DNA from 3 places in the Brevibacillus sp. MER 51 genome. Region 3 is predicted to be linked to each of the others. Evidence: riboswitches for the same ligand, from Rfam matches in the RefSeq annotation. Region 3 holds a riboswitch; each other region holds the start of a gene.
What was found. A riboswitch is a leader RNA that binds a small molecule or an ion and turns the genes downstream of it on or off. The one in region 3 is predicted to bind cobalamin.
Positions count from the first base shown of each region.

Region 1 (9,913 bases), on a different contig from region 3:
GGCGTCGGAATGTACATTCCTTCAAAGAGAAGCTTTGCTTTTTCCGTCCGTGGGCTGTAGTCATTCGTCACGTACTTGTTAAAATAAGTGCCCTTTGCATATTCCGATTGTTCAAAGCCCAAGAAGGTCTTGCCTGTTTCCTTGGCAATTTCCATGCTTTTTTCCAAGGAGTAGAAGTTCATCATCATGAAAAACGTACGGGCGAAATCTCTCGCTTCTTCACTTTCGTAAGCGATTCTGTTCTTTGCCAGATAACCGTTCAGGTTCATCGCACCAAGCCCTACTGAGTGCAGCTCGCGGTTAGCCTTTTGAACGCCTGGAGCGTTTTCTACACGCGTCATGTCACTTACGGCTGTAATGGCTTCGATTCCTTCGTGGACAGATTCACGGATCATTTTGCGTTCCATCACGTTGACAATATTCAGCGATGCCAAATTGCAGCTAATATCGCGACGGATGATGTCCATCTCGCCGTAGTTGGTGATCGTCGAAGTCTCCTGCAGCTGGAAGATTTCCGTGCACAGGTTGGACATTTTCACCGAGCCGAGATCTTTCAGGGCATGATTGTTGTTCGCATTCGTTTTGTTCATGATGTACGGATAGCCTGATTCCATTTGGATCATCGCGATTTTGGTCAACATCTCGCGTGCGCTCATCACGGTCTTTTTCTTGATGCGATCGTTTGCCAGGAGTTCCTCGTACATGTCATCGAGGTCCATATCATCCAGATGCACGCCGTATTCTTTGTACACGGAGTACGGAGCAAACACAGTCAGTGGCTTGTTTTCCTCAGCCAGCTTGTAGAAAACATTTGGTACGATCAGACCGATGGACAACGTTTTGATGCGCGCTTTTTCATCTGCATTGATCTTTTTGCAATCGAGAAACTCGTTGATATCCCAGCCGAAAATGTTGTAGTACGCTGCACCTGAGCCTTTGCGTTGCCCCATTTGATCCGCGTAGGAAAATGCATCTTCCAGCAGCTTGAGGACTGGCATGACACCTTTTGCCGCGCCCTCGACGCCTTTGATCGGCTCTCCTCGTCCGCGGAGCTTGGACAGGTTCACGGCTACACCGCCGCCAATTTTGGATAACTGCATACAAGTGCCCAAAATAAAGTTGATAGAGTTCAGTGAATCATCCATTTCGAGCAAGAAGCAGGAGACCATTTCTCCGCGGCGGCTTTTGCCTGCGTTCAGGAAAGTTGGTGTCGCTGGTTGCAAACGCTGGTCCATCATGGATACTGTTAAACGCTTGGCGAGCTCAAAGTCACCTTGTCCAAGGGACAGTGCCACAACGGCCACCCGGTCTGGATACTGCTCCAAGTACATCGATTTATCGTTCGTTTTCAAGGCGTAATCTTTATAAAATTTGGAGATAGCCATATACGAAGCAAATTGAAAATCAGCGTCATAGGCCAAACGGAAAACTTCATCAACCTGCTCAACCGTGTATGTTTCATAGACGTTCTCATAGAAGTCATTCTCGATCAAATAGTCCATGCGTTCTTTGACACTGTTAAAAGTCATCGTGTTGGACTGCACTTCTTCCATGAAGACCGCAACCGCTTCCCGATCCTTTTCCAGTTGATAAAATCCGTCGTTGCCACGCTGCATCAGTTCGTTGTTCAGTTCAATATGCCGCAATTGCTGCCACCCCACTCGTAAATTGTTCCACGTCACGGCCGGTACCGGACAGTTCAAATTTAGAAATCACCGGAACGCCGTATTGGCTCGCGATCGTATCCGCGCTTTTGGCAAAGCTGGTTCCCCAGTTGCGGTTGCCGCTGGCAGATACTCCGCGCAGATGGACATGATTTCGCTTCAGGAACGTCGCCACCTTCTCCGGCACTTGTCCGAATCCCGTCGTGTATGTGACCAAAATGAATGGCTCGTCCAGCACCATATCTTGATTAATTTCCACATGTGGCAAATTAATTTTGTTGACGAATCTTCGGACGTTTCCTGTTTTTGAATCATAAGCGATTAGCATGTCCCTCATCCTATCCTACTATTTTTACTCTGTATGTATGTTATTTAGCCAAAGTAAAAGCGCATCCGACGTTTACATGCCGAATGCGCGTGATGACTTCCATCTAGCAATTCGCCAATGCGAATTGAGCGCTCGAACACTTCCCTATCTCCCGTAGGGTAAACAGTGCAAGCGGTTAGGCAGGTCTCCTGGCTTTTGGATCATCGCTCCATTTACACCTTCCCGATCCTTCAGGATCAGTGGCATTCTATCGCAAATGGAACTCTCTCATTACAGTGGCGGGACCGCGTCGGATTCTCACCGACTTCCCTATTAAGTCTACCAAATCTGGCTGGTAAACACCTTACCGCATCAATATGTAGTTGGTAAAACTTACTTTACCTCAATATATCGTAGGAGTCAAGCTCAGTATGGGCTCTTTTCGAAAACTAACTATTCTCCTTTTTCGGCTATTGCCAATCTCTGGTTCTCGTTCATATAATATATTTTGTGCGTGCTGGTTAGCCTTGTGGAGATTGGAGAGTAGCCTTCATGAAAAGCACCGACTATCAACCTGTCGTCATTCCTCGTTCATACAGTAAAAACATGACCTATCAAGAGCGAGACTATCACATTTTCGTAAGTATACCTGCTGATCCCGCTCCGGAATCAGGTTTTCCCGTCATATATTTGCTAGATGGCAACTCTGTTTTTGCCACCATGACCGAAGCGATACGGATACAATCACGTGGCCCTGAACGAACTGGCGTATATCCTGCTATCGTCGTCGGGATTGGCTATCCGACGGACGGTCCGTACCATCCTGCCCGTTTCTTTGATTACACATACGAAGTTCCAGCCTCAGAGCTTCCTGGCAACCCAAGTGGTACAGAGTGGCCTCAGATGGGGGGAGCGGAGCAGTTCCTCACCTTTTTGGAGGAGGAGCTCAAGCCTAGCATTGAAAATGACTTCCCCATCGATCGGACGCAGCAAGCGATTATTGGACATTCGCTAGGTGGCTTGTTTGTTTTGCATGTACTTTTGACCAAACCACATGCTTTTCAACGTTATATAGCTGGCAGTCCCTCGATTCATTGGAATGAGAGCGTGCTACTTGCGAAGGAGAGTCAATTACCGAAGCTGCTGACAGATGATCTCGACGTCCATGCGCTCCTCAGCATTGGGGAGCTGGAAAACGATGGCCGGTTCTTGGTCAAAGAAAAATCCCTGGCGATGGTCGAACGATTATCCTCCATGGGTAAAGGTCAAATCAAGGCTTCCTTTAAAGAATTTGCTGACGAAAATCATTCGTCCGTTTTGCCAGTCTTCATTAGCTATGGACTCAAATTCGCTACGAAAAAAACTGCCCGCTAAAAACGGGCAGTTTTTGTTTATCATGATTTGCTTACTGTAGTGATAACACTCTGGTGATTTGGGGCAGCTCTTCGATGGCGGAAACAATCGTCGGTGTAATCTCTTCATCAGTCACAGAGACAAGCAGGGCATTCTTCCCTTTTTGCTCGCGCGATACATTCAACTTGGAAACATTGATTTCATACTCGGCCAGTTTTCGTGAGACATCATAAATCACGCCTGGATAATCGATATGGCGAACCAACAATCCATGGGCCCCTGGAGGTATGCGACACGCACAGTAGTTGATTTCACTGATGTACACTTCTCTCCAGTCTTGCGCAAAGGTGTACTTGTTCGCTCCAACACGCAAAATCGCCAAATGATTCGCATATTCGCCGGAGCTGTGTTGGACAGGAACCTTCATTCCGAGTCCTTCCACTAGCAGTGTTGCGATTTCCTCTTTATTCTCATGAGCAAGAATACTTAATTGTGCACCCGCTAACTCTGGCTCGAGTCTTCGAATCAGTTCAGCCAGCTCACGCAGTCCAGCATATTGGGTCATGTGATGCCTTCACTCTCCCAGTCAGGTTTATCCTTGTTATTACGGTAGAATCCATGCTTCCGGCTCTTTCTTGATGGAGGATTCGTTATCGGCACGATACCAAGCCGTCAACGTTTGCCCATCTTTCGTAAAGTGGATTCGGTAAATGGTATTGCCTTTTCCGCTGTTGGTAAAAGGACTTTCCTCCAGCGGAACCGCTGTCACTCCACCCGCGTTTACAACCCCGCCGTTCTCCTTGATGACGTTTTGGATCGTCGCCATATGCTCTTTACCCATGGAGGCCATCCCGAAATAAGAGATGATCGCCAAGAGAACTGCTCCCGCCAAAAATGAAACGATAATCACTTTTGATTTTTTCGTAGCATCCACCGAGTGCTTCCCCCGTCTATCTTAGTTCTCTTTATCGACTAGGCGTACCTTGTCAATCGTCCCTCCACCCAAGCATACTTCTCCATCGTAGAAGACAACAGCCTGACCGGGTGTCACTGCTTTTTGCGGCTGATCAAATACAACTTCTACGTTGCCATCCTCCAGCAGGTGAACGGTTACTCCCTGATCTGGCTGACGATAACGGAATTTGGCTGTACAAGTAAACGTTTCGGAAGGCTTCTTATCACTGACCCAGCTCACGTTGGTCGCCAGGAGACTCTTCGAGTACAGGCGGATATGATCAGAGCCTTCACCAACGATCAGGACATTCCGTTCCAGATCTTTGTCTACAACAAACCAAGGCTGTCCGCTCGTGCCATGACCTCCGCCAATCCCTAAGCCTTGTCGTTGACCCAATGTATAGTACATCAGTCCGTCGTGCGTACCGATGACTGCTCCATCTACGGTCTCAATATTTCCTGGTTTGGCAGGCAAATAGTTTTGCAGGAACTCGCGGAAGTTGCGCTCCCCAATAAAGCAGATCCCAGTACTGTCCTTCTTTTTCGCTGTATAAAGTCCTGCTTTCTCTGCAATCTCCCTTACTTGCGGTTTCGGAAGATGACCGATCGGGAACATCGTTTTGGAAAGCTGTTCTTGGCCCAGTACATTCAAGAAGTAAGTCTGATCCTTGTTGTTGTCAGCGCCGCGAATCAGCTTGTACTCGCCATCGATGTACTTGACCTGCGCGTAATGGCCGGTAGCAATATAATCCGCCCCCAGATCCATGACCTTGGCGAGAAGCTCACCGAACTTGATTTCACGGTTGCACATGACATCCGGATTCGGTGTACGTCCTCGTTTATATTCATCCAAAAAATACTGGAATACCTTGTCCATGTATTCTTTTTCAAAGTTTACCGTGTAATATGGAATGCCGATCTGTTCACAGACGCGCCGGACATCCTGGAAGTCTTCTTCCGCCGTGCAGTGGCCGAATTCATCGGTATCATCCCAGTTTTTCATGAAGATGCCGATGACGTCATATCCCTGTTGCTTAAGCAGGTAAGCCGTCACGGAGGAGTCGACTCCGCCGGACATGCCGACAACGACGCGTGTATCTTCTGGTCGCTTCATAAGTCTTTCTCCTCTTATTCAATTTGTACCCTTACAGATTACCATGTTTCGCAAAACAAATCATGTTTTGTTGCACTTTTACCCGATAGAATGAAAAAACGCCTGACGCATAGGTGGCGCCAGACGTTTGGTAGCAAGGTTATGCCTGCGAAGATTCATCCTTGATTTCCGCGCGATATCCCTCGATGCTTTCTTCACGACGCTGATTTTTCGCTTCGAGGGTTGATTTTTCCTCTGCAGAAATCTCTCCAGCATGAGCCGTCAGGTAATCTTCGGACTCACGAATGTTCTCTTCCGTATTGGAAATCATCTGTTGAAGTTTTTCTGCGTTGTCAGAACGGTCATCCGGCTTCGCCATAATCGATACGCCTCCTACAAAGGGTTATATTCAACACCTTTACCATTGTGCGCCAATCATGGTTTCTTTATGTACCCGTGTTATAATAGAAGAAACGGATTAAACGAAAAAGAGGGTTTCACCTATGGCTTCCTTAGATTTGTTGGAAAGAAAGCTGCTTCGGATCATCTCTGATACAGATCCAGTCCGCCTGAAACGTCAATGGGTGAAGGGACAAAAGGTACCGGAATCCGAAGTGGAACAGCGCATGCGAATCGATCTTCTTTTGCGCAGACTCGACAAGCTCCCTGAGGCTAAGCGCCAAGAAGTGCTTGCGCTACTCAAGTGGTTTAGCTGGTAGAAGATTAGCGGATGGACGTTCCCAGACGCCACTGGTCGTCTATCCGATTCATTTGCTTTATATCCACAATCGCATCATGATTCAGCGGTCCATAGATGTGTGGATACAGCAACCCGTCCTTCGCAGCCTCGTATTTGACTTCCGAAGTCGTTTTTGTTTCATCGACAACGAGTACATACAACTCCTCGTCAAACTGTGCATAGACGCGGTTTGCTACCTTTTCAAGCAGCTCGTCCCCTTTCGTCGCGTGAATAAAGCCTTCCTGCTCGTAATCGCGCGGCAAGTAGTGATCCTTGTCCATCCACTTTTCCCAGTATGCTTTTGGCACCATGCAGTAAATAATATTGTCTTGCATGTTTCTCCTCCGGTTTCGATTATTTTTTTGGCATTGCTTTGTTTAGGTGACGCATAGCTTTATCATAGAACATCTGCTCCATTCGTCCCTGATCATATCGCCATTGAACGAAGTTACGCAGAGAGTGCAAATCCACCCAGGCATCCTTTGCTTGCGGATCGCGGTCAGGTACCTCACCCGTTATTTCACCATCGTAGACAAGCTTCGCCATCTCAGTTGGATGCATACCGATCTGATAAGCGATTTGGTGCAATGCTATTTTCATGGAATCTCCCCTTGCCGTTCAAGGATACATCTTCTCTTCCGTCTATTGTGCCAGTCTTTTCGAATGATGCCAAGCCCCTAGCCCTACTCCCAAAGGATGTACCTTCCTCCCTTGCGTTTTGCTACAATGAACAGAGAATTTTGAGGAAGGGGCGGTATTCCATCATGTCAAAGCAACGAAATCAACCACGAAAGAAATGGTTCCAGCGAAAACGCATCTGGATTCCCCTTCTTTTCATCGCTTTCCTCTTTCTAGGCAACAGCTCTTATCTTGCAAAAGAGCCAGAAGGCGAGCCTTTTTTACTTGCTCACCGCGGGATGGCACAAACCTTTCATATGGAGAACATCACCAATGAAACTTGTACGGCGGAACGGATTTATCCACCGGAGCATCCGTACCTGGAAAATACGATTCCGTCCATGCAGGCAGCTTTTGATGCAGGTGCGGACGTCGTCGAGCTGGATGTACAATGGACCAAAGACAATCGATTCGCCGTGTTTCATGACTGGACGCTCGACTGTCGGACAAATGGTACCGGTGTCACGAGAGATTATACCTTGGCCGAATTACAACAGCTCGACATTGGCTACCATTATACTGCGGATGAAGGGAAAACCTTCCCCTTCCGTGGAAAAGGGATTGGCATGATGCCCTCTCTCGATGATGTGCTACAAACATTCCCTAATCGCTCACTGCTTATCCATATCAAAAGTAATGACCCACTCGAAGGGAAAGCGTTGGCGGATGTTTTGGCGGCATTGCCTGCAAAACGACTGGCACAGCTCTCTGTTTATGGCGGTGACAAACCAATCGAGACATTGAAACAACAACTGCCCCAGCTGCGTGTGATGTCTATGGCGACAATGAAAAGCTGCCTGATCCCGTACATAGCAGCAGGTTGGTCCGGATATGTACCAGAAGCCTGTGCACAAACCCAATTGCATATTCCCGATCAGATTGCCCCATGGCTCTGGGGTTGGCCGAATCGGTTCATGGCAAGAATGGAAGCAAAAGACACACGCGTGATCCTAGTCGCAGGCAGTGGAGATGTGTCGCAAGGCTTTGATGTTCCGGCTGATTTAAAACGGGTGCCAGAAAGCTTTACAGGTGGAATATGGACGAACCGGATCGATCTGATTGGTCCAGCTTTTCACGAAAACGTAGAAAAATAATGAAACGGTTCTCAGACATATTCGTATATACTTATACGGAATAGACTTCCAACCTAACTAGGAGTGATTGATATGCTTAAGAAGCTTTTGAAAAATTTACTCGGTAATCACTCATCTTCGCATAAGTACCGGAAATACAGCAGCAGCGATTACAAACACCGCAGAAAGTATAGCTCTAGCAATCGGTACGGACATTCCCATTACGGCAGCTCTCATTATAAAAGAAAGCACTCCAGCCGTAGCTTCTTCAGCAGTTAAACAACTGTTTCACCAATGATTAGACAGCAAAACTCCGCTTATGCTAGCGGAGTTTTTTCATTATGCTCTCATGTCGCCTTTGAATCTACCCATAATAACGGTGTTGTAGTAATTGCCATCAGAAAGGACCTTGTCGTTTTTGAGTACCCCTTCGATTTCAAAACCAAACCGTTTGTACAACTCAATTGCCTTCTCATTCGTTTCCATTACATTCAACGTCATTTTGGTAATGTGGTTGGCGTCTGCCCAGGCAACCGATTCTTGCAAGAGATTCTTCCCAATGCCATAACCCCAGAACTCTTGTAAAACACATACACCAAACTCTACTTTGTGGGCAAATCTGTTTAAGTAAACGCCTGCACATCTGGAAAACCCGACAATCCGATCTTGAGCAACAGCCACTAAAAACAAATTTCTTGCACTTTCTGCATCCGTTTTGATGATGTGTTCGAATCCTTGCACATCGATGAAAGCCTCCCCTCTTTCTCTGTCCAAATTTTCAGTCTCACCATCGATTTGCAGTCGCAGTTCCGACAATTGTTGTGCATCTGTCTCCATTGCAGAGCGAATCGTGTAGGATAACCCATTCACAGAAAGTAGTTGTTGGCTGATTATCATCATTTTCTCCTATTGGTAAAATTTTGGTCTTTCATCTTATCACAGGTAGGGGTCTTTGTGAATCTTCTCTATTTCTAAGGATAAAGAAAAAATCACATTGTGTTTACATAATATTTATTATGTCCATTTATACGACATACTGAGGATATGCTACAATAAGGAAAAGGAGCGTGCTCGCATGAATTTTTCCAAGTCATTTTATTATACGGTCGACCATTCCAAGGTAGAGGAATATAAGAAGATGCTCGATCTCATGAAAATCCCCTACATCGTGGAAGCACCGATTGTCTTGCTGAATCAAGGAGCGAATGAATACTCCTTCGTTTTTCCTAACATGTCAGGTCGCCTTTATGGAATGGTGAGCAAGTTATTTCAAGCGGATGGAAAGCCTTATTTGAAGAATGAAACATAGGCAAAAAAAAGGACCCAATGATTGGGTCAAAAGTAGGAAGTGGAGAGAATGCATGATATGTTATATATTCTAACATCAAAAATTCGAATGTCAACCAAACTTTCGAATTTTCTGTGTTTTCGTGTTAGGTTTTGTGACGCATTCTCTTCTTTGTGCAAAGAAAGGAAAGAAGCCTTACGATGAGTCGATTTTCATGTAAGGTTTCTATACGTTCCCTTATGCATGTACATTGATAATTTTTTCCATCTCAATCCACTGACTACCCGTTTGGTTTGCTAATTGAACACGTCTCGCCTTCGGGTCTACCCATTTGACCACACCCCACATGCTACAGGTATTCCCCCGCTCCCCCTCAAAGGACACACACCAGCTCACATTCAAGGGGTAATTCTCTCTTGCAGAATCTCGCAGCATGTACATAAATGCCTCTCTTTCTTCGTTCGTTACTTCAAGATTGCCGTTAGCCACACCTTTCCACCCGCCTACCTACGAACATTTGTAATCCAGATACCCATCCTGTGTGGGAAATTGTATTTACATTATAAAGAATACGAACATAAGTTCGCAACCTTTTTTTCAATATTGTCCTGCCAAGTCGCACAAATTGCTTTATTTAGGAAGAATCTGTAAGAAAAAAGCCGTTTTCCCATTGGTCTTGGAAAACGGCTCTTGCTTTTAGCTTGATAGTTCCTGTGGTTGATGCTGCGGTCTTTTCTCGACCAGCTCCAAAAACTTTCCGAAGG
Region 1 is NZ_JAMAUS010000001.1:545,863-555,775, forward strand. Features, by position in the region: gene nrdE (class 1b ribonucleoside-diphosphate reductase subunit alpha) at 1-1,646, opposite strand, end outside; gene nrdI (class Ib ribonucleoside-diphosphate reductase assembly flavoprotein NrdI) at 1,633-1,992, opposite strand; cobalamin riboswitch at 2,154-2,353, opposite strand; gene M3630_RS02020 (alpha/beta hydrolase) at 2,524-3,345, shown strand; gene M3630_RS02025 (ACT domain-containing protein) at 3,377-3,889, opposite strand; gene M3630_RS02030 (hypothetical protein) at 3,929-4,258, opposite strand; gene mnmA (tRNA 2-thiouridine(34) synthase MnmA) at 4,280-5,392, opposite strand; gene tlp (small acid-soluble spore protein Tlp) at 5,532-5,750, opposite strand; gene M3630_RS02045 (hypothetical protein) at 5,875-6,090, shown strand; gene M3630_RS02050 (DUF952 domain-containing protein) at 6,095-6,445, opposite strand; gene M3630_RS02055 (hypothetical protein) at 6,465-6,710, opposite strand; gene M3630_RS02060 (glycerophosphodiester phosphodiesterase family protein) at 6,875-7,882, shown strand; gene M3630_RS02065 (hypothetical protein) at 7,955-8,140, shown strand; gene M3630_RS02070 (GNAT family N-acetyltransferase) at 8,201-8,758, opposite strand; gene M3630_RS02075 (hypothetical protein) at 8,937-9,170, shown strand; gene M3630_RS02080 (YolD-like family protein) at 9,387-9,638, opposite strand; gene M3630_RS02085 (bile acid:sodium symporter family protein) at 9,846-9,913, opposite strand, start outside.
Region 1: linked by a shared signal. The riboswitch ahead of nrdI (class Ib ribonucleoside-diphosphate reductase assembly flavoprotein NrdI) and the one ahead of M3630_RS04490 (ABC transporter substrate-binding protein) in region 3 are both predicted to bind cobalamin.

Region 2 (9,913 bases), on a different contig from region 3:
GCCATTCTGTCAATGCGTACGGCTCCTCAATCGTTTGCCAAGGAAAGTTGGACTGCAAGCGGCGGTCGCGATGGTGCAAGATCCGCTCTTCCATTTCCTCATCAGTGATTTGTGCAGTCGCGATGTAAACACCCGAGGAGCCCAAATGAGCTGCGTATTTTTCGGCAAATGTGCTTTTTCCGCTGCGTGCTCCACCTGTAATCAGTACAATCATGCTTCTGTCTCCTTACACTTGCGATTGCAAAATAATTTGCGGCAAATGATGAACAGGATGCTCCATGACAATCGGTCTGGTTCCGTATACAGCCTCTATTCTGTCACTTTGCAAGATGTCTTTTGGTGTGCCGACGCTTATCTGCTTTCCTTTATGCAGCATCAGGATACGATCGCAGTATAAGGAGGCCAGATTCAGATCGTGCAGCACAGCAATGACCGTCACCTGCGTCGTCTTTTGCCATTTTCGCACAATGTCCATCAGTTGAATCTGATACCCGATATCGAGGTAAGTCGTGGGTTCATCCAGCAATAGCACCTGTGGTCGCTGGATCAATGCCTTCCCCAAAGCCACGCGCTGCTTTTCCCCACCGCTCAACTGATCCAGTGTGCGCTCTTCCAAATGTTCAAGACCGAGCATCTGGACGATTTCATCAATGAGCGATGCGACATCCTGCTTTTCTTCGCCCAGCCAATTTTGGTAAGGAAAGCGTCCCATCTCCAACACCTCTCGGACACGAAAGCCGACTGGCGGCAGACCCTCTTGCTCCAAAACAGCCAGTATTTTGGCAAGCTCTTTGCGTGGATAGGAAAGAAGCTTTTTCTCCTGAAGCAAAATGTCTCCGGCATCTGCCTTGATGACTCCTGAAATCATTTTCAGCAAGGTGGATTTACCGCTTCCATTGGGCCCGATGATGCCAAAAAATTCTCCCTTTTCCACGCAAAAATCGATTCCGTGCAAAACTGGCGTATCCTGATACGATTTCTGCAAGCTGCGCACATTGATCATAAGCTTACGTTACCTCTTCCTAAAGCGTTTATTTTGCTTCAATAAATAAGCGAAAAACGGTGCTCCCAGAAATGCTGTCACGACACCGAGCGGGATTTCTGTGGGACTTAGCAGCATTCTGGAGAGAGTGTCGGCCCACAGCACATAGATGCCACCGCAGATCGCAGCCATCGGCAGCAAAATACGGTGGTCAGGACCAACCAGCATACGGACGAGGTGCGGTACCACCAGGCCAACGAACCCGATAATTCCCGCGATAGAAACCGCTGCTGCCGTCAGAAGAGTCGAGACGACCAGAACCACCATCTTTGTTCGATCCACATGGACGCCGAGATGCGCAGCCTGCCGCTCGCCCAATGCAAAAAGGTTCAAGGAACGCGCATAGCTCACCAGCACCATTCCACCGATGACCAAGTACGGAATCAAGACGTACGTAAAGGCCCAGCCCCGAAATGACAGGCTGCCCATCAGCCAGAACACGATCTCATTCACCGTCTGATCGGATAGCGAAACCATAAAGGAAACGAGCGAGCCGAGAAAAGCCTGCACCACAACTCCAGACAAAATCAGGGTCTCTGTTTGGAGCTTTCCTTGCGTGTTCGCGAGTCCGAGTACGATCCATAGACTGAGCAGACCTGTAAGAAATGCGACGACAGGCGTGCTCCATGCACCCAAAAAGCTGATTTGCAAGCCAAACAGGATCAAAAAGGCCGCTCCGACAGCAGAACCTGATGCCACGCCCATCGTAAACGGATCGGCGAGCGGATTGCGCAAAACTCCCTGAAAGCCCGCTCCCGCAAGCGACAAGCAAGCCCCAATCAAGACAGCCAATACAACGCGTGGAAAACGAACCTTCATGACAATTTGCTCAGATGACTCTGGCCACGCTTCGGCAATCCAGTCAGAGAAGCCCGGGATCTGCTGGAGCAGGATGAGCCATACTTGTGAGATCGGGAGTTGTGCCGCCCCCATCGAGATGCTGATGACTATTGATGCCAGAAGGACAAGACAACTGACTCCTCCCCATATGAACAATCGTTTCTTCATTTTATTTCACCAAGTCAGGGTAAATCGCCTTGGCTACTTCGATCAAGCCTTGTGTAATGCGCGGACCAGGACGGGACAAAATATTTTGGTCCATGCCAAAGATTTGTTTTTCACGAATCGCCTTCATTTTATCCCAACCATTGCGATTCGCGATCATATCCTCCAGCTTGACGCCGGTCTTTTCATCGGTAATTCCGCTCGCATACAAAATGACGTCTGGGTCGTTTTGCAAAATCTTTTCTTCACTGATCGGATTCCAGCCTTGGGTGTCAGAAGCAATATTTGTCGCTCCAGCCAGTGTGATGAGTTCGTCCATGAACTCGCCTTTTCCGACTGTCCAGCCTGGGGAGAATTCCAGGTATACCTTTTTCTTCTGTTCCTGTTTTACATTTTTCACTGCATCTTGAACGTACGCGATGTCTTTCTTCATTTGCGCGACGACTTTTTCGGCTTGTTCCTGTGTATTCGTGATAACTCCCATTGTTAAAACATTGTTAAGGATGTCATCCATCTTTGTCGGATGGGTAATGTAGACGGGCATTCCGAGAGATTTTAGCTTGTCAGCCACTGGCTTCTCCATCGAAATCCCACCGACGACCATATCCGGCGTTTGAGCGAGAATGGCTTCTTCATTCGGTTTGACGACGCCGCCAATTTTCGGCTTTGCCTTCGCCGCTTCTGGATAATCGTCATAGTCTGAGACAGCTACGATCCGATCTTCCAAGCCTAATGCGAACAATATCTCTGTCTCGGCAGGTGATGTTGAGACGATTCGCTCAGGAGCTTTTGCAAAAGTTACTTCTTTTCCAGTCGCATCCGTGACTGTCAATGGATACGTTGTTTGTTTTGCAGGCTGCTCGGCCGCGCTCTCTTGCGGTGTTGTCTGCGGTGCACCTGTTTGTCCACCTGGTGCTGGCTGGCTATTATCATTACCCGCACAACCCGCGAGGCTCACCGCTACCAGTAGTGGGATCATGAATCGCAATGAACGTTTCATATGTAGAACTTCCTTTCTTCATGTCTGATTGACTGTACCTTCCAATAAAAAAAGCGACCCTTGCTTCCATTCGGAAATCAAAGGGTCGGCACCTCAGGGCAAACAGACAGGATGGTCTGCTTCCTGAAATAGGCCGATCCTTTCCGCGAAGGCAACAGGCACGAAAACAAACAGGCAGGTCTCCTGGCTTACGGCTGAGGAACGAGCCGATTTACAGTGGCGGGACCGCGTCGGATTTTCACCGACTTCCCTTTTCACCCGATCTTTTTAAGAAAAGACGAGGCACCTATTTGCTGTTACGTTTGAAATTGTCACAGTCCATGATTCATCCTACATCATAGCATTCCTTGGATGAAAAAAGAATGACAAACACGTAAGCCAATACTTTCTTGCCTGCTAAAAATGAAAAACGCCTGAACAAAAGGTTCAGGCAAATGTAAAGCTTTTCGCAGGCTACTCTCGTTTGTGCAAATAAACCAGAATGCCCATGGAGCATACTTGCAAATCGAGCTTGAGTACTTCGAAAACGTCGTGGTCACCACTGATGCCTTGTGACTGTAGATGATCCGAGATTCGTTCAAACAGCGTACGAGACAATTCTTCATAGGTTTGTCCAGCAGCAATCGCTGACTCTCCTTCCTCAACAAACACAGGGAGCCACTCACGTATTTGGCGGTACACATCATCTACCTGCTCAGACATCCCATAATGACCAAAGTAAATGCGATTTAGCTTGCGTGCTTCAAAACGGCTTAGAGACGCTAGCATGGCATCGGGGTCAAACTGATTCGGGGAAGTAGATGGCAGCACGAGGTGTATGCCATCCTTTTGAAGCTGTGGATAAAGTACACCTGCCGTATCCCCTGTGAACATGCCGCGGCTTACGGGATCGTAGATGCTGAAATGATGATTGGCATGTCCCGGCGAATCCAGAAACTCTAACACGCAATTTTCTCCGATCTTCAGTGTATCCCCGTCGCCGCGAATCAAAAGCCTCTCCTCAGAAACTGCCACGATCGGATCGAACAATCGATCAAAATCATCGTGATAAACCGCTCTCGCCCCTGCGATCAGTCGGCTCGGATCTACGAGATGACGTGCACCTTTCGGGTGGACGACGACCTTTGCGTTTGGACAATCCTTCAAAAACAGTCCTACTCCTCCTGCATGATCCAAATGAATATGTGTCACAATGATGTATTTTACTTGTTCCGGCGTATAACCGAGCTTGGCGAGACCGGCCTTGATGTATGGGACAGAGGGGCTTGGTCCTGTTTCGACCAAAGTCAGTTCTTCTTCAGCGATGACATAAGTCCCCGTACGCTCTGGCCAGCCCATATCGAAACCGTCTATCAAATGAATGCGCTCCCCTAAGTAAATAGGCTTTGATGATTGCATGTAAATGCTCCTCCTTTTCGAAAACTATTTTGTTGCGAGAATATTTACACTTTATCACCTATTTGGGAGGCGCTGGTGAAAAACAACACAAAATCTTCATATTTTTTTCGTAATATAAGGGCAGTAAAAAAATCCCATTACTTGGAGGGGTGCAAAAATGGGTCAGCTTTTTTCCGAGTTACGACCTGAGCATGAGAAGTTTATCAAGAAGCAACGGATGTTCTTTGTTGCCTCTGCTCCAATGGACACAGATGGTCACGTGAATCTTTCACCGAAAGGGTACGATTCTTTTCGCATCATATCGCCTACGGAGGTCGCCTATTTAGACCTGACTGGAAGCGGAAATGAAACCAGTGCACATCTGCAGGAAAATGGCAGGATTACTCTTATGTTTTGTGCCTTTGAAGGCCCTCCTCTCATCATGCGCCTATTCGGCAAAGGAACGGTTATTCTCCCGGATACGCCTCGGTGGGATGAGCTCGTAAAGGACTTCCCTCTTCTGCCCGGCGCTCGTCAAATCATTTCCGTAAACGTACAGGAAGTAAAGACTTCTTGCGGCTGGGCCATCCCCTTCTATTCCTTTTCAAAAGAACGCGATACCCTGCAGAAATGGACCTTGGCGAAAGACGAAGAGGAACTGCTTGCTTATCAAAAGGAAAACAACGTAGTCAGCATGGATGGCTTGCCAACACCCTTGGGACAAAAGCTTTTTCCCGCAGTAGGCGGGGATAACGAAGCGTAAAACGCAAAGAAGCTGCCTTTCTCGCAGCTTCTTTTTTGGAAACCTCTTTACTTGCTCGTATAAATCGCCACTGCATCGCGGAGAAACTCGGCTACACCTGGCTGCTCCTTGTCATAGTAAGCGGTAAAACGCGTGTCATCTACATACATCTGGGCCACACCTGCGTGGGCTTCCTTACTGTAGCTGTCCCAATAAAAACTCAGCCATTGACGGTGAAGATCTGCTGCTTTTTGCGCTAATTCATGAGCAGGGTCGCCTGTCGAAAAAGCCTGCGACAACGTCTCGTGCAGCTCTGCGTTCAATTTCTCCAGCGCGGCATATTGTTCTTCTGTCATGCCTTTGACCTTCTGATTCGATTTTTCGATTCGGTCACTTCCATATTTTGCACGAATTTCTTCTCCGTATTGCGCCTCGTTGTCGTCAATCAACTTTTGCTTGAAGCCTTCAAATTTTTGTTTGTCACTCATCGTTTTGGTCCCCTCTCTTTGTGCTAATGTCAAATCGACATTGGCGATTAACGCATCCAATTGCGCTCGCCTTTCCAGGAGCTTCTCGCGGTGCTCCAGCAGTGCCCGGTCAGCATCAAAGGTTGGTGAATCCAGGATCTCCTTGATTTCCTCCAAGCTCACCCCCAGCTCGCGGTAAAAAAGGATTTGCTGCAATCGATCAACCTCTTGCTGTCCGTAAATGCGATACCCTGACGAATTGATTCTCGCCGGCTTGAGAAGGTCAATTTCATCGTAGTATCGGAGCGTCCGGGTGCTGACACCCGCCAGGAGTCCTAGCTTTTGCACCGTATATTCCATGTTCATTCCTCCTGACAAATTGATCGTACACATTTACGGACCGTCAATGTCAAATACATTTTCACAAAAAATTGGCGTTACTTCATTTTCATTATTTGCTAAAATATAGGTAAAGTCATACAAGGGGGGACTTCGATGCTCTATATCATCGGCTTCATTGTAGCTATAGTCGGTGCCGGATGGGGATTAACAGGGCTGCTCAGTCTCAAAGCCAGAGATAAACATGCCATCACCCATTACACTGATGATGCTTATGCCCAGCAAACCTTGTTCCAGATGCATAACAACCCTACCCAAGGCATGTAAAGATAAAAAATGGCTGCCCGCATCGTGTGCATGGCAGCCACTTTTCTTTTTTACAGAGCTTGGAATGTATCAGTCAATACCGGTACGATTTGCTTCTTGCGGGAGACAACGCCCTTCAGAACAGCTTTGTTGTCCACCAATGTTACTTGGTATGCTTTTTCTACTGCTTGTGTTGCACTGCCGAGTGCAATTGCAACAGAATCGTTATTCAAGATATCCGTTACTACAAACACGAACAGGTCCAAACCTTTTTCAGCGATGTTTGCGTTCATAGCTGCTTCCAGTTCGCTTTGGCGTGCAAGTACATCATTGACATCCACTGCATTAACTTGTGCGATTTCTACTTTCGCATTGCCCATTTGGAACTCTTTTGCATCCAATGTGAGCAATTGTGCGATTGTTTTGTCGCTCAGGTCTGCCCCCGCTTTGAGCATTTCCAGGCCGTATGCTTCCAGATTGACACCCGCGATTTCAGCCAGCTCATGAGCAGCCGCTACATCTTGCTCCGTGCACGTTGGGGATTTCAACAGCAACGTATCCGAAATGATAGCAGAAAGCATCAAGCCCGCCATCTCTTTTGGAATGTCTACGCCGTTTTCTTTGTACATTTTCTTCAAAATGGTAGTCGTGCATCCAACCGGCTCGGCACGGAAGTAGAGAGGATTGCTCGTCTCAAAGTTCGCAATACGGTGATGGTCGATCACTTCTACCACTTGCACTTGCTCAATGTCATTCGCGCTTTGTTGGCGCTCGTTGTGGTCTACAAGGATCACTTCATTAACTTCATTCGCCACTGTCTCTACGAGGCGCGGCTCTTTTACTTGGAAGTAGTTCAACACAAATGCCGTTTCGCTGCTGATTACACCCAGACGTACAGGCTCTACATTTGCGCCCAGTTTTGTTTTCAAGTCAGCATACACAAGTGCTGAACAAATGGAATCTGTGTCTGGATTTTTATGACCGAAGATTAGTTTTTTTTCCATCATCCATACTCCTTAATCTTAATTTGGCTTCCAAATTATACCACAGCTTAGCGGATATGCCCAAGATACATTATAGGTTCAAACTCGGTCGTTGGAAATAAGGTTTTGAAGAACACTCCGTAATGAATGGGAGGCGAAATAAAATGAGAGTGGCAGCTTTATATGACATTCACGGGAATGTACCTGCCCTACATGCAACATTGACAGAACTCGAAGTTGTGAAGCCTGATCTTATTGTCATCGGGGGGGACACCATCTCAGGCCCAATGCCCGTCCAAACACTTGAAATACTCTTCCAATTGGATACACCTGTGCAATTCATTCGTGGTAATGGCGATCGTGAAGTACTCCTCACTTTTGACGGTGAGGCTCAGGCCTTGGAAATGTCCGATTCTGTGCGGGAAATCACGTCTTGGGTTGCGGAGCAATTGAGCCGCTCTCATCGTGACTTTCTTTCGCGGCTCCCTCTTACCTACACGTTAACACGCGAGAATTATGAGGACGTACTTTTCTGCCATGCCATTCCCACCAATGATGAATATATTTTCACCCCACTCACTCCTGATACAGTTGTGGCCACTTACTTTGAGCGGACGCTGCAACGAATAGTCATCTGCGGTCATACGCATGTCCAATTTGAACGTCGTCTTGGCGATCTGCGTATCCTCAATGCAGGAAGTGTGGGCATGCCGTTTGCCAACAAACCAGGGGCATATTGGTTACTTCTTGATGGTGACAGCTACGAGCATCGCTTTACACCCTATGACGTAGAGGCTGCTGCAAAACAAATCGCTTCCACGAACTATCCGCAAGCTCAGAAGTTTGCCGAAGAGAATGTCCGAAAGATACCTACGGCTCAAGAAGCAATGGAATTTTTAGAGGCACTTGCACAAAAAAACCGACCCTCTGTTTATTGAGGGTCGGTTGAGAAGGATAGCTGCCTAGATTAATCGTCCCAGTCTACATCCAATACAGCGCCTGTTGTAGCGGAAATCTCCAAATCGACTTCCTGTCCTTTAGCCGTTTTCACTTCCACTTCATACACATAGTGGTTATCATCATCATCCAGCTTCATGGATTTGATGGTGCCGTTCACTTTAGCCAGCGCGATTTTTTTCGCTTGTTCTACACTGATTTTCACCGGTTGTTTTTCCCACTGATCGTCGTTGTCGTCGTCATGATCATTGTCGTCATCGTGGTCAACTATTTGCCACACATCGCCAGTCATCGCGTCGACGTACACATCAATCTCTTGCTGCTTATTTCTGATCTCTGCTTTGTATACGAGGAAACCGTCCTCTTCGTCCAGCTTCCATTCGATAATGGTACCAGGCTGTACATCCCGAACTTTTTTCAGTGCTTTTTCAGGCGTGATGCGCACGAGCTTCGCCCAGTTGTGTTTCACATCATCGTCGATTTGCAGGTACACGGCAGAAGTGTTCTTTTGCGGTACACTGTAGGATTGGTTGCTATGTGCAAAGGCTGTTACGCCAAGGCTCCCTACAATCAGTGCTCCTACCATGGTCATGACTACTTTTTTCATATGATCTCGCTCCTTTTTTCGACTGGGTTTGTTTGATCTCCTTTATCATAAAAAGGACAGATGAAGGAAAAAAAAGAGAGAGATTAGAAATTGATGAGAAAATAGAAGAGACCTCTCACAGCATTCATAATTGCCAGGGAGCCACAGCGATTAACAAAAAGAGCGCGTGTTTTCTACTGGCAAAAACGAACCATACTGGCTTTAAATCGACGCAAATGAACCATTCGCGCTTTTGCGTGCTTTCCGCTTTTTTCCGTATAATGAAAGCAATCGAGAGGACAACAGTCGACTCGATGACATACGAAAGAGAGCGTGAATGGCAGTGTAATACATATCGTTTCTAATTACTTTCTATTTTTTCTTACATGAGAAGGAGAAACGATTTTTCCGTGGAATCACCACTTTTGAAAAACATCTTTTTTTGAATCTATTTCTTCGTCACTATGCATACGGTTGTCATGTCCGTTATGACTTTGGAAGTGAAAAACCCAGCACGTATTCAATTGGCAGCACAAGCAACACAAGCTATCTCCTCTGCCAATACGGAATCAGGCAATCGGAAATGAAAAAAGGCACTCTACTAATCTTGCAGAGTGCTTCTTGTATGTTTACGCTAAACCAACATTCATGTAAAAAAGGAGTGACAGCAGGATGCGAAAAATGGAAGTACGTCCTTACGAAGCAAATTGGGCCAAAATGTTTAGAGACGAGGCGCTGTTGTTGCAAAGGATTTTCGGTGATTCCCCTATGATTCTGGCGGTTATGTAAAAGGGAAAGATTCACTTGCAAAAGCTCTGGAACAAAAAGCGCTTGTATGGAAATATTCTCAGAATGAGCAGCAGTAAATTTCTATTTTCCGAGATTGTTCTTAATGGCTTCCAATCCAGCGATTTCTCCCAAGAAGAACGTATCGCCTGCGAGTGTATCCATCGTGTAGACCTGGTTGTTTTTCACTGCTTGGAGGTTTTTCCAGACAGGATGATCCTTCCAGATATGAATCAACCCTTCTGGCTCCTCTGCTTTTGCTGAACGGCGGTTCTCCGCAATAAAGATATGATCGGGAGCAAGCTCACTCAACGCTTCGATTC
Region 2 is NZ_JAMAUS010000005.1:365,782-375,694, forward strand. Features, by position in the region: gene cobU (bifunctional adenosylcobinamide kinase/adenosylcobinamide-phosphate guanylyltransferase) at 1-214, opposite strand, end outside; gene M3630_RS13970 (ABC transporter ATP-binding protein) at 227-1,003, opposite strand; gene M3630_RS13975 (FecCD family ABC transporter permease) at 1,013-2,050, opposite strand; gene M3630_RS13980 (ABC transporter substrate-binding protein) at 2,052-3,047, opposite strand; cobalamin riboswitch at 3,204-3,352, opposite strand; gene M3630_RS13985 (MBL fold metallo-hydrolase) at 3,501-4,445, opposite strand; gene M3630_RS13990 (pyridoxamine 5'-phosphate oxidase family protein) at 4,603-5,187, shown strand; gene M3630_RS13995 (MerR family transcriptional regulator) at 5,235-5,993, opposite strand; gene M3630_RS14000 (hypothetical protein) at 6,129-6,299, shown strand; gene M3630_RS14005 (manganese-dependent inorganic pyrophosphatase) at 6,350-7,282, opposite strand; gene M3630_RS14010 (metallophosphoesterase family protein) at 7,426-8,199, shown strand; gene M3630_RS14015 (PepSY domain-containing protein) at 8,229-8,825, opposite strand; gene M3630_RS14020 (ABC transporter substrate-binding protein) at 9,675-9,913, opposite strand, start outside.
Region 2: linked by a shared signal. The riboswitch ahead of M3630_RS13980 (ABC transporter substrate-binding protein) and the one ahead of M3630_RS04490 (ABC transporter substrate-binding protein) in region 3 are both predicted to bind cobalamin.

Region 3 (9,913 bases):
GTATCCTGAACAACCAGCGCATATCCACGAGCTACAAAGGGCAAACGGCGAAAAATGCCATCCATCCGTCCATAGGGAGTGCGCATGAAAATTGTTGGAACCCGCTGTCCTTCCCCCAAGCCTGCGGGTAGCCATACCTCGGTAGCCAGCCGAACGCCATCTCTCATCGCTACATCATGCCTACCCAAATGATGTACGCCGTAGTTAACTTCAGACAGCGTAGGGTCTTGCCACATCGTAAGCGGAGTCAAATCCTCCCACCCTGTTTTCACCAATACAACACTATCACCACGACCTGTCAGCACCAACGCGATGACTTCGTTCTCACAAATGATCAAGTCAATTGGCTGCGCTGCTTCGCGCACCGCCCAGACCCAAGCTTGCTTTTGCCCTGTGGGACCTGTTCCTTCGATGGATAGATGGCGTTGGTAGTGCCCTCCACTTCCCGGAAACACGACTGATTCGCTCTCCCAGTCAATTCGCTCCCATTCCGGCAGCTTCTGTGCCAGGGTAAGGAGTGGCAACTCGTAGGTTGCTTCCCCTTCAGCCAGTAGTAAAAATGGACCGTCAACCGTACCACCCGTATCCCAACCTGTGCTCCGATGCCAAACTTCCCCATCCTCAAAGCGTATATCAGCTACCTTGATGCCAGATTGATAATAGCCAAAAAAAGCTTGTTTGTGCCCAGTCTGTGCCACCCGTCATTCCTCCTGTTACCCGATCTACTTCCACACTTGCTGATACACTCTGAGGAAATTGCCACCCAAGATTCCTTCGATCTCTGCATCGGTGTATCTGCGCTTCAATAGCTCACGCGTAATTTCCGGCAGTGACGCATGGCCTTTTACTACGTCAAATGGCATCTCTTTCGTTTTGGCAATCTTGTCCAAGGGCAAATATTTCGTCAAATCATCGCACAGGTCTAAGCCAATACCGATGTACCTTGCTCCGACAAGCTTTTTCATATAGTCAACATGATCAATCAGTCTCTCGATAGTTGAGTCGGCACTGTTAGTCGCTGTAAACATGCTACACGCATTCAACCCGACTAGTCCGTCCTTTTCCGCAATTGCTTTGATCTGTTCATCTGTCAGATTGCGCATTGTCGGCACGATTGTTCGACTGTTGGAGTGAGAAGCGATCACCGGTTTTTCTGCGATCTCCATCACGTCCCAGAACCCTTCGTCATTCAAATGGCTCACATCGATGACGATACCCAGTTTTTCCGCTTCCTCGATAAGACGAACACCGAAATCGGTGATGCCTCCTTTTTTCCCTTCACGAACCGGTGCAAAAAAGCTGCCGTCCCCAGCAAAGTTGCGCCGACTCCAAACCAGCCCCATCATCCGTACTCCGAGCTCATAAAAGACACGCAAGAGACTCAAATCGTTATGCAGCGGCTCTGCCCCTTCCAACGACAGAATGAACGATACTTTATGCTCCGCTCTTGCCCGTTGCAAATCACCCAGATTTTTGACGATGACGATGTGCTCGGGAGACTCTGCCGCCTCTGCATGCAAAGCACTGATCTGATTGAGCGCCTTGCGAAGACTCATCTCTGGTACAAAAGCATCCTCGACGAACACGGCTGCCACAATGGAATGCACGCCACCCTGCTGGAACCGTGGCAAGTACTCCGTCTCGATCATTTTGGTTCGACCATATCCACGCTGAATCTCCACATCCATCAGCAGATCAAAATGCCCATCCAGAACGTGAACACCGTCGTGAAATTTGCGCGCCTGTTCTCTCGTTACTTCCGTCATACGGGTCATCTCCCATCTTGTTCCATGAATTTTCTGATCGAAATAAATTTGGCTATATCCAACAAATTCGCGACGTATTGCACGGCTCCTTTGATCAATAAGAGACCCTTTCATCTAACTGGTGGAAAGATTGAATTTTCTGCCGTCGGCTTAACAAAAAAGGACGCCGACTAGGCATCCCCCTCTTATGAAAATCAACGAAACTCAACTTGCACCCTATTAATTGGCTCCACTCATTACCTTCTGGATAGGTGGCTTGACACGGATCGCTTCCGAGTAGAAATACACATGCTTTTTTCCTGTAATGGGATGGGTCGTCACTTCTGTTTCTACTCCGAAAACATCCCGGATCAGATTGGGTGTCAAGACCTCCTCTGGTGTCCCCGATGTAACGATTTCCCCCTCACAGATTACGTACAGCCGATCACAGTACATCGCTGCGATATTGAGATCATGCAGCGAAGACAAGACCGTAATCCCCAACGTTTTGACGAGATCCATGACCTGCAACTGGTACCGAACATCCAAATGATTCGTCGGCTCATCAAGAACAAGAAACTGCGCTTGCTGCACCAAAGCTCTGGCAATCAGCACTCGCTGCTTCTCCCCACCGGATAAACTGAAAAAGCTGCGATCAGCGTATGTATGCATCCCTACCCGCTGTAGTGCATCTTCACAAATCCGAACGTCGTCCGCGTTATCGGACTGAAATAGTCGCTTATGCGGGGCACGTCCCATATTCACGATTTCGGTCACCGAAAAATCGAATTCGACAGAGGTCTCCTGCCGTACTGCCGCCATTCGCTGAGCGTTTTGGCGTGAGGTTAGCTTGTATACGTCGTCGCCATCGAGTGAGATCCATCCCGAACGCGGCTTCAGTACGCGATAAATGCTTTTTAGCAACGTGGACTTCCCACTGCCATTCGGCCCGATCAGCCCCACAAACTCTCCAGAGCGCACCTCCAGACTGACGTTGTGCAGGATTCCCTTTTTCTCCAGTTCGACCGATATATTCTCAACCTGCAAATTCATCGTCCGCTACCTCCAAAGGAATAAGAACTCCGCAGCATCAACCATATAAAGAATGGACCTCCACACAGTGCTGTCAAAATACCAATCGGCAGCTCTTCCGGTGCAAAGGCAAGCCTGGCAACTACATCAACCCAGATGAGAAAGATCGCGCCAAACAAAGCGCTGACAGGCAGGACACGTCTGTGATCTGATCCAACCATTACACGGACGATGTGGGGCATCATTAATCCGACAAAACCGATTGATCCCGCGATGGACACGATCACCCCCGTGAGCAGTGCCGTGATTACCAGGAGAAGCTTGCGGAATTGTACCGTATTCACCCCCAATGTCCCCGCTGACTCTTCGCCCATCAGCATCGCATTGAGCGAGCGGTATTGGGCCATTAAGACGATGAGACAGATGACGACAATCATTGTAGGGATCGTCAGGTACTCCCATTTCCCGCCAGCCAGACTGCCACTTAACCAAAACAGGACCGTCCCAATTCCATGCTCATTTGGCGCTGAAAAAACAAGCAGACTGGTAATGGCCGACAAGATCGCAGATATCGCAATTCCAGCCATGAGCAGGCGTACCGTCGAGTTTTGTCCACCAATACGGGATAGCGTAAAAATAAGAATGATGGACACAAGGGAGCCTGTAAAAGCGCCAAAGGATAGCGCATACTGCCCGTACATGCTGAATGCTCCAAAAATAATTACAGAGGTAGCGCCAACCGAAGCACCTGAAGATACGCCTAACACATACGGGTCAGCCAGGGAGTTGCGAACCAACGATTGAATCGCTACTCCCACGACAGACAGACCTGCGCCGACGATTGCCCCCAAGAGTACACGAGGAAAGCGAATATCCCAAATAATCGTTTGCTCACCTTTGGACCAATCCACTTCGATCAATTGGGCCAACATCGGAATTTTTGATAAGGCGATTTTCCATACCGTAGTCGGCTTAATCTCTACTGATCCCAGGGTAACTGCGAACGTAATCGAGAGGAAAAGTCCGACCAGTAAAGTAAGGATGATATAAGGTAACTTGATCTGTTGCAGTGCTATTCCCTCCCTTAAAAGGGGCGTACTCTATTTGAATTTATCCGGGTAGAGTCCTTCCGCCAAAATTTTCAGTGCAATCGATGCTCGAACACCTTCAGAAGCTGCGGACAAAGGCAATACCATTAGTCGTTGATTTTTAATCGCAGGGATATCCGCCAATTCTTTTTTACTCAAAAGGAAATTGCGTTTTTGCTCGACGGTTCTGTCCCCGTAATCTACGATAATAATCACGTCTGGATTGCGACTTACTACTTGTTCCCAACTTACCTCTGCCCAACCCTTTTGAATATCGTCAAAAATGTTCTTACCACCTGCATTCTTGATTAAGGATGTCATGTAGTTGTTGGCTGCTGTGAATGGTTTATCTTCCCCGTTGTCGTACACGAACACTTTTAGTGGCTCGTCAATCTTGCCAATTTTACTCATTGTTTGATCCATTTCACTCTTCATTTTATGGATCAAATCATTGGCTTTGTCCTCCACACGGAAAATGCGTCCAATGTTCGTAATGTCCGCAAACACATCGTCGATAGTCGGGCCAGGCATGCTAGATGACGATTGCAGATACGATTTGATGCCGACCTTTTCCAAATCTTGCATCGATCCTACACCCTTTTCGCCGAATCCACTTTTCCATCCGGCGTAGACAAAGTCTGGGTTCGCTGCCAGCAGCACTTCTTTCGTAGGATACTTGTCAGACAGTACCGGAATCTTGTCGTAATCTGCTTTTAACTCAGGAAGGATTTCATCATCCAGGTAAGCAGTTCCGACCATTTTATCAGCAAGGCCCAATGCCAGCATGATTTCGGTGACGTGCTGGTTCAAAGTCACTGCACGCTCAGGTGCTGTTGGATAAGTCATTTCGATACCATTATTGGTTAGTGTTACAGGCTTGCCTTCTGCTGCTGGAGCAGCTGTTTGTTCTGTTTTGGCTGGAGCCTGTGTTGTCGTAGTGGAGCCGCATGCCGAAACCAAAAGCATGGCAGCTGTCATAATACCGAAAGCTAGTCCTTTTATTACTGTATGCGTTTTGTTTGCCTTCATCATCTGTAATCCTCTTTTCTGTTTGGAAATGATGGCTTGAACCAAATCCTCCACAAAAAAGCACCCCCCATTTCAATCGGGAGGTGCATGACAAACGTAGATATAACTATAAGCAGGCATAAAGGCGCCCTTTTATAGACTGCTTCCACATCTGCCCCATCCTCGTGGGTCGATTGTATAGGATCGCATGGCAGGTCTCCTGGCTTACGGATCAACACACCCAGCTACCTTCCCATTTTTTGTCTTCCAAAAAACAGTGGCTATTTGCTAGGCACTCCTCGTTACAGTGGCGGGACCGCGCCGGTTTCTCACCGGACTTCCCTTTTAAGCTGACGGCATATGCCATCCAGCACCATTCGATACGTATTCAATTTTTATGATTTCTTCATTAGTTGATGGAAGTCAGTTTTTTCGGGAACTGCGTGAGTATTTCAACGCCCGTTTCCGTAACCAATACATCGTCTTCAATCCGCACGCCGCCTACACCTGGCAAATAGATGCCCGGCTCGATCGTAAAAACCATCCCTGGTCGAAGCACTTCTTGGTTCTGGCTGTGAACAGACGGATATTCATGTACGTCCATCCCAAGTCCGTGCCCAAGACGGTGCATGAAGTATTCACCGTAGCCTTTTGCAGTGATGACATCGCGAGCGGTTTTATCCAAATGCGCAAAGGTCACACCGGGACGAATCTCAGCAATTGCCGCTTCGTTGGCCGCCAATACCGTCTCGTAAATCTCTTGCAGCTGGGCACTGATCTCGCCTACAGCAAAGGTACGAGTAATATCGGATACATATCCGTTTGCAGCTACTCCGATATCAAACAAAAGCAAGTCGCCTTCTTGCACCTGGCGGGTTCCTGGCTTTCCGTGTGGAAGTGCCGACTTCTCCCCTGCCAATACCATGGACGTAAAGGATGGGCCTTCTGCGCCCAAGCGCTTCATCTGGAATTCCAGCTCAGCTACGATTTCTGTCTCGGTCATGCCTTTCTGAACTTTTTTCAGGGTCTCCCGCAAGGAATCCTCGACCAACTGAACAGCGTGTTTCAGACGATCCACTTCATCCGCGGATTTGATCAAACGCATTTCACGGAGTGGCTCTTCCACGTCCACATAGCTTGACGCCAGAACAACTTGTCCAAGTGCTTCATAGCGCTCGACAGTCATATGACTTTTCTCAATGCCGAGCTTCGCCAAGTTCGCTGGCAACACTTGCTTGAGAATTTCATACGGGTTTTGGATATCCGTATGTGTATGGATATCTTGAACGAACGAAGCTTCTGCCGCTGCTTCACGATCAAGAGCAGGTACAATCAAGGAAGGCTTTCCCTCAGCAGGAATAACAAGACCCATAAAACGTTCATGCGGGTCAGTAAAAAATCCGGTCAAATAGTAGACGTGCTTGGGAGAGGTAATCAACACCGCGTTCAGCTCTTGCTCTGTCAAAAACGTGTGGAGCTTCGAAATGCGCTCTTGAAACAACTTCTTCACCCTGCTTTCACCAATTATTCTATTGCGAGAATACCACTTCCCCATCAAAAAAAGAAGAGTTCAATTGAAAAATCTCCCTTGGATCGGACAACCTATAGGTGGGGTGAAAATGAAAATGGAACAAATACTCGTCCATCAGGATGGCAAACAGTTTGCTTTTCACATATCAGGAAAAGGCCAGCCGTTATTGTGTATCCATGCGCCATGTATCGGCTCTATCAATTTTGTTTATCAGCAAACACTCGCAGATACATATCAGCTCATTGTCCCTGATTTACCCGGACATGGCGACAGTTCTCCGATGGAGAAGCCCTTTTCCATTGGGGAGCTGGCAGAACGGCTCCATAAGCTGATCCCGGCACTCGGCATTGAGCGTCCCTTTATTTTGGGCTACTCCCAAGGTGCCTCTATCGCCCTTGAATATTGTCTTCGCTATCCTGATCATGCACAAGGCGGTATACTCGTGAGCGGGTTTTCCGAAGTGAATGACCTGTATTTACATGGACGATTTTGGATGGCCCAGGCGTTGTCGATGCTTCACGGCGTTCCTCTTCTTGCCCGTTCCATTGCTTCCTCACATGTCGATAACCCAGAAATGCGCGAAAAATGGACGGCACACGCCTCCAAAACAGATCCTACTAGCCTGAAATACCTTTACGCTGCCGGACATCGATATCAATGTACAGAGCGCCTGAGCAACATCCAGCTTCCGATTTTACTTGCCTATGGCGAACGTGATCAACGGATGCACCATTATGCGCAGACGCTTAGCATGAAATTGCCAAAAGCAAGACTCGAAATGATCCCGAACGTAAAGCATCAAGTCATCACGAAAGCTGCTCCTGCTTTCAATCAGTTGTGCCGCACCTTCATGGAAGAAGGATAAACAAGAAAAGACAGAAGGACGGCATCACATTCCCTTCTGTCTTTTTTGCGATTGGACTAGCTTTTCATCCGCGGGTCAAGTGCATCGCGCAGGCCGTCCCCAATCAAGTTAAAGCCGAGAACGGTCAGCATGATAGAGAGCCCCGGAAAAATAACGGTCCATGGTGCTTTCTGAATGTACTGACGTGAATCAGCGAGCATTTTTCCCCATTCTGGTTCTGGTGCTTGTGCTCCCAGCCCAAGAAAGCCAAGTGCAGCTGCTTCGATAATCGCTGTTGCGATCCCCATTGTCCCTGTCACAATGATTGGTGCGAGACTGTTCGGCAAAATATGCTGCATGATAATCCGGGAATTTTTCATTCCGATTGCCCGTGCCGCCATGACGAATTCTTCTTCCTTCAAACTCAATACACGGGCACGTACTAGCCGTCCAAATGTCGGAATGTTAATAATCGCAATGGCAATCAAGGCGTTTTGCAAAGAAGGCCCCAAGATGGCAACGACAGCGATTGCCAAAAGAATACTTGGAAATGCAAGCATAATATCAAAGAGACGCGAAATGATCGTATCAATCCATCTGCCATAATATCCTGCCAAAAGACCGAGCAAGGTCCCTGCGAGAACGGAGCCAATGACAGAGAACGTCCCTACCCACAGGGAGATTTGTGCCCCATAAATAACGCGACTAAATACATCACGACCATTGTAATCTGTTCCAAACCAATGCTCTTCGGAAGGTGGCTTGTTTTTCATTACGAGCTGACCTTCGTCGTACGGATACGGAGCAATCCATGGAGCTAATACCGCCACAACAATGAAAAACAAAATAATCCCGAAGCCCACCAACGCCAGCTTGTTTTTTCGTAGTGTCCTCCATGCATCCTTCCAAGGAGAGACTACTTCTTCTTGCTTCACTTTTAAAGGTACTACCTGATCTTGTGGTTGTAATTGTGGTTGTGCCATGTCTCTTCGTCCCTCCTTAGCGATATTTGATGCGAGGATCGATATAGGCATACAGAAGGTCGACCAAGAGATTGATCAGGACGAAAATCGTCGCGATCACAAGGATACCGGATTGGATAACCGGATAGTCACGGTTTCCAATGGCGGTCACAATATAACGACCGACACCTGGCCATCCGAAGATCGTCTCTGTCAAAACAGCTCCACCCAACAGCAACCCTGTTTGCAAACCAATTACCGTCAAAACAGGGATCATTGCATTTTTCAGCGCATGCTTGTACACGACCCAAAACTGTGTCAGCCCTTTTGCACGAGCGGTTCTGACATAGTCGGCACGCATGACTTCCAGCATGCTCGAACGAGTGATACGTGCAATGATCGCCATCGGGATCGTACCTAATGCAATGCCTGGCAGGATCAAATGCTTGATAACTTCCCATAGCTGATCCCAGCGACCAGCCATCATCGTATCCAGTATATAAAAGTGCGTAATGGCCTCTACGGGATTACGCGAATCGTCGCGACCAACTGATGGCAGCCATTTCAGCTCTTGGGCAAACACCCACTGCTCCATCAAACCTAGCCAAAAAATTGGCATGGATACACCAACCAAGGCGATCAACATCGCACAGTAGTCAAACCAGGAGTTTTGCTTCCACGCAGAAAGAATCCCTGCATTTACACCGATAAACACCGCAATCAGCATACTCACAATCGTAAGTTCAGTCGTCGCCGCCAAATAAGGCATGATTTCATCTGAAATCGGCGCATTCGTTTGTAACGATTCCCCAAGATTTCCGCTCAAAATATCTTTCATATAATCGAAATACTGTATGTACCACGGATTATTCAATCCCAACGCTTCTCGTATGTCTGCAATCGCTTGTGGTGTTGCCTTTTCTCCCAAAATCGTCAAAGCCGGATCACCAGGGATGGCACGAATAATGGAAAAAACGATGATTGACATGCCCACTAAGACAGGAATGAGCATTAAAATTCTTCGAATGCTGTAAGCTAGCAATGCCATCTCCTCGCCTTCCTGCATAAAATAATCGCCAAATAATGAGAGAAGGGTAAGAAGAGGTATGCACTCCTCTTACCCTTTTACGATGAATCAGCTTACTTGAAATCTACCTTTTCCAAACTTTCAGACCCTTTTGGATGCGGGTTGTAATCTATGATATTCGCTTTTCCTGCCAATGCTGGTGTAGAGTGTGCCAGCGGAACCATTGGCACATCTTTGAAGATGATCTCTTGTACTTGTTTGTACATTTTTTCGCGCTCTGCTTGGTCTGGAGTGGACTGTGCTTTCATCATCAATTGATGTGCTTCTTCGTTTGCCCAGCGTGTATAGTTGTTGCTTCCGATGTTGTTTTTGTCGAGCAAGACGGCCAAGAAGTTGTCAGGGTCGCCATTGTCACCTGTCCAACCAAGCATGAACATTTCTTGCTCACCCAAACGAGTCTTTTCCAAATACGTAGCCCATTCCATCGTCACGATCTCGGCATCAACCCCGATTTTCTTCAGGTCTTGCTGGATTGCTTCTGCAATCTTCACACCCTCTGGCATGTACGGACGTGGAACTGGCATTGCCCAAAACTTGATTTTTAAGCCGTTTGGATGTCCTGCTTCGGCCAGCAATTGTTTTGCTTTATCGAGGTTGAACTCACGATCTTTAATAT
Region 3 is NZ_JAMAUS010000002.1:64,973-74,885, forward strand. Features, by position in the region: gene M3630_RS04470 (CocE/NonD family hydrolase) at 1-698, opposite strand, end outside; gene M3630_RS04475 (dipeptidase) at 723-1,766, opposite strand; gene M3630_RS04480 (heme ABC transporter ATP-binding protein) at 1,986-2,798, opposite strand; gene M3630_RS04485 (FecCD family ABC transporter permease) at 2,795-3,853, opposite strand; gene M3630_RS04490 (ABC transporter substrate-binding protein) at 3,878-4,897, opposite strand; cobalamin riboswitch at 5,067-5,266, opposite strand; gene M3630_RS04495 (M24 family metallopeptidase) at 5,283-6,374, opposite strand; gene M3630_RS04500 (alpha/beta fold hydrolase) at 6,499-7,269, shown strand; gene M3630_RS04505 (ABC transporter permease) at 7,326-8,231, opposite strand; gene M3630_RS04510 (ABC transporter permease) at 8,248-9,258, opposite strand; gene M3630_RS04515 (ABC transporter substrate-binding protein) at 9,351-9,913, opposite strand, start outside.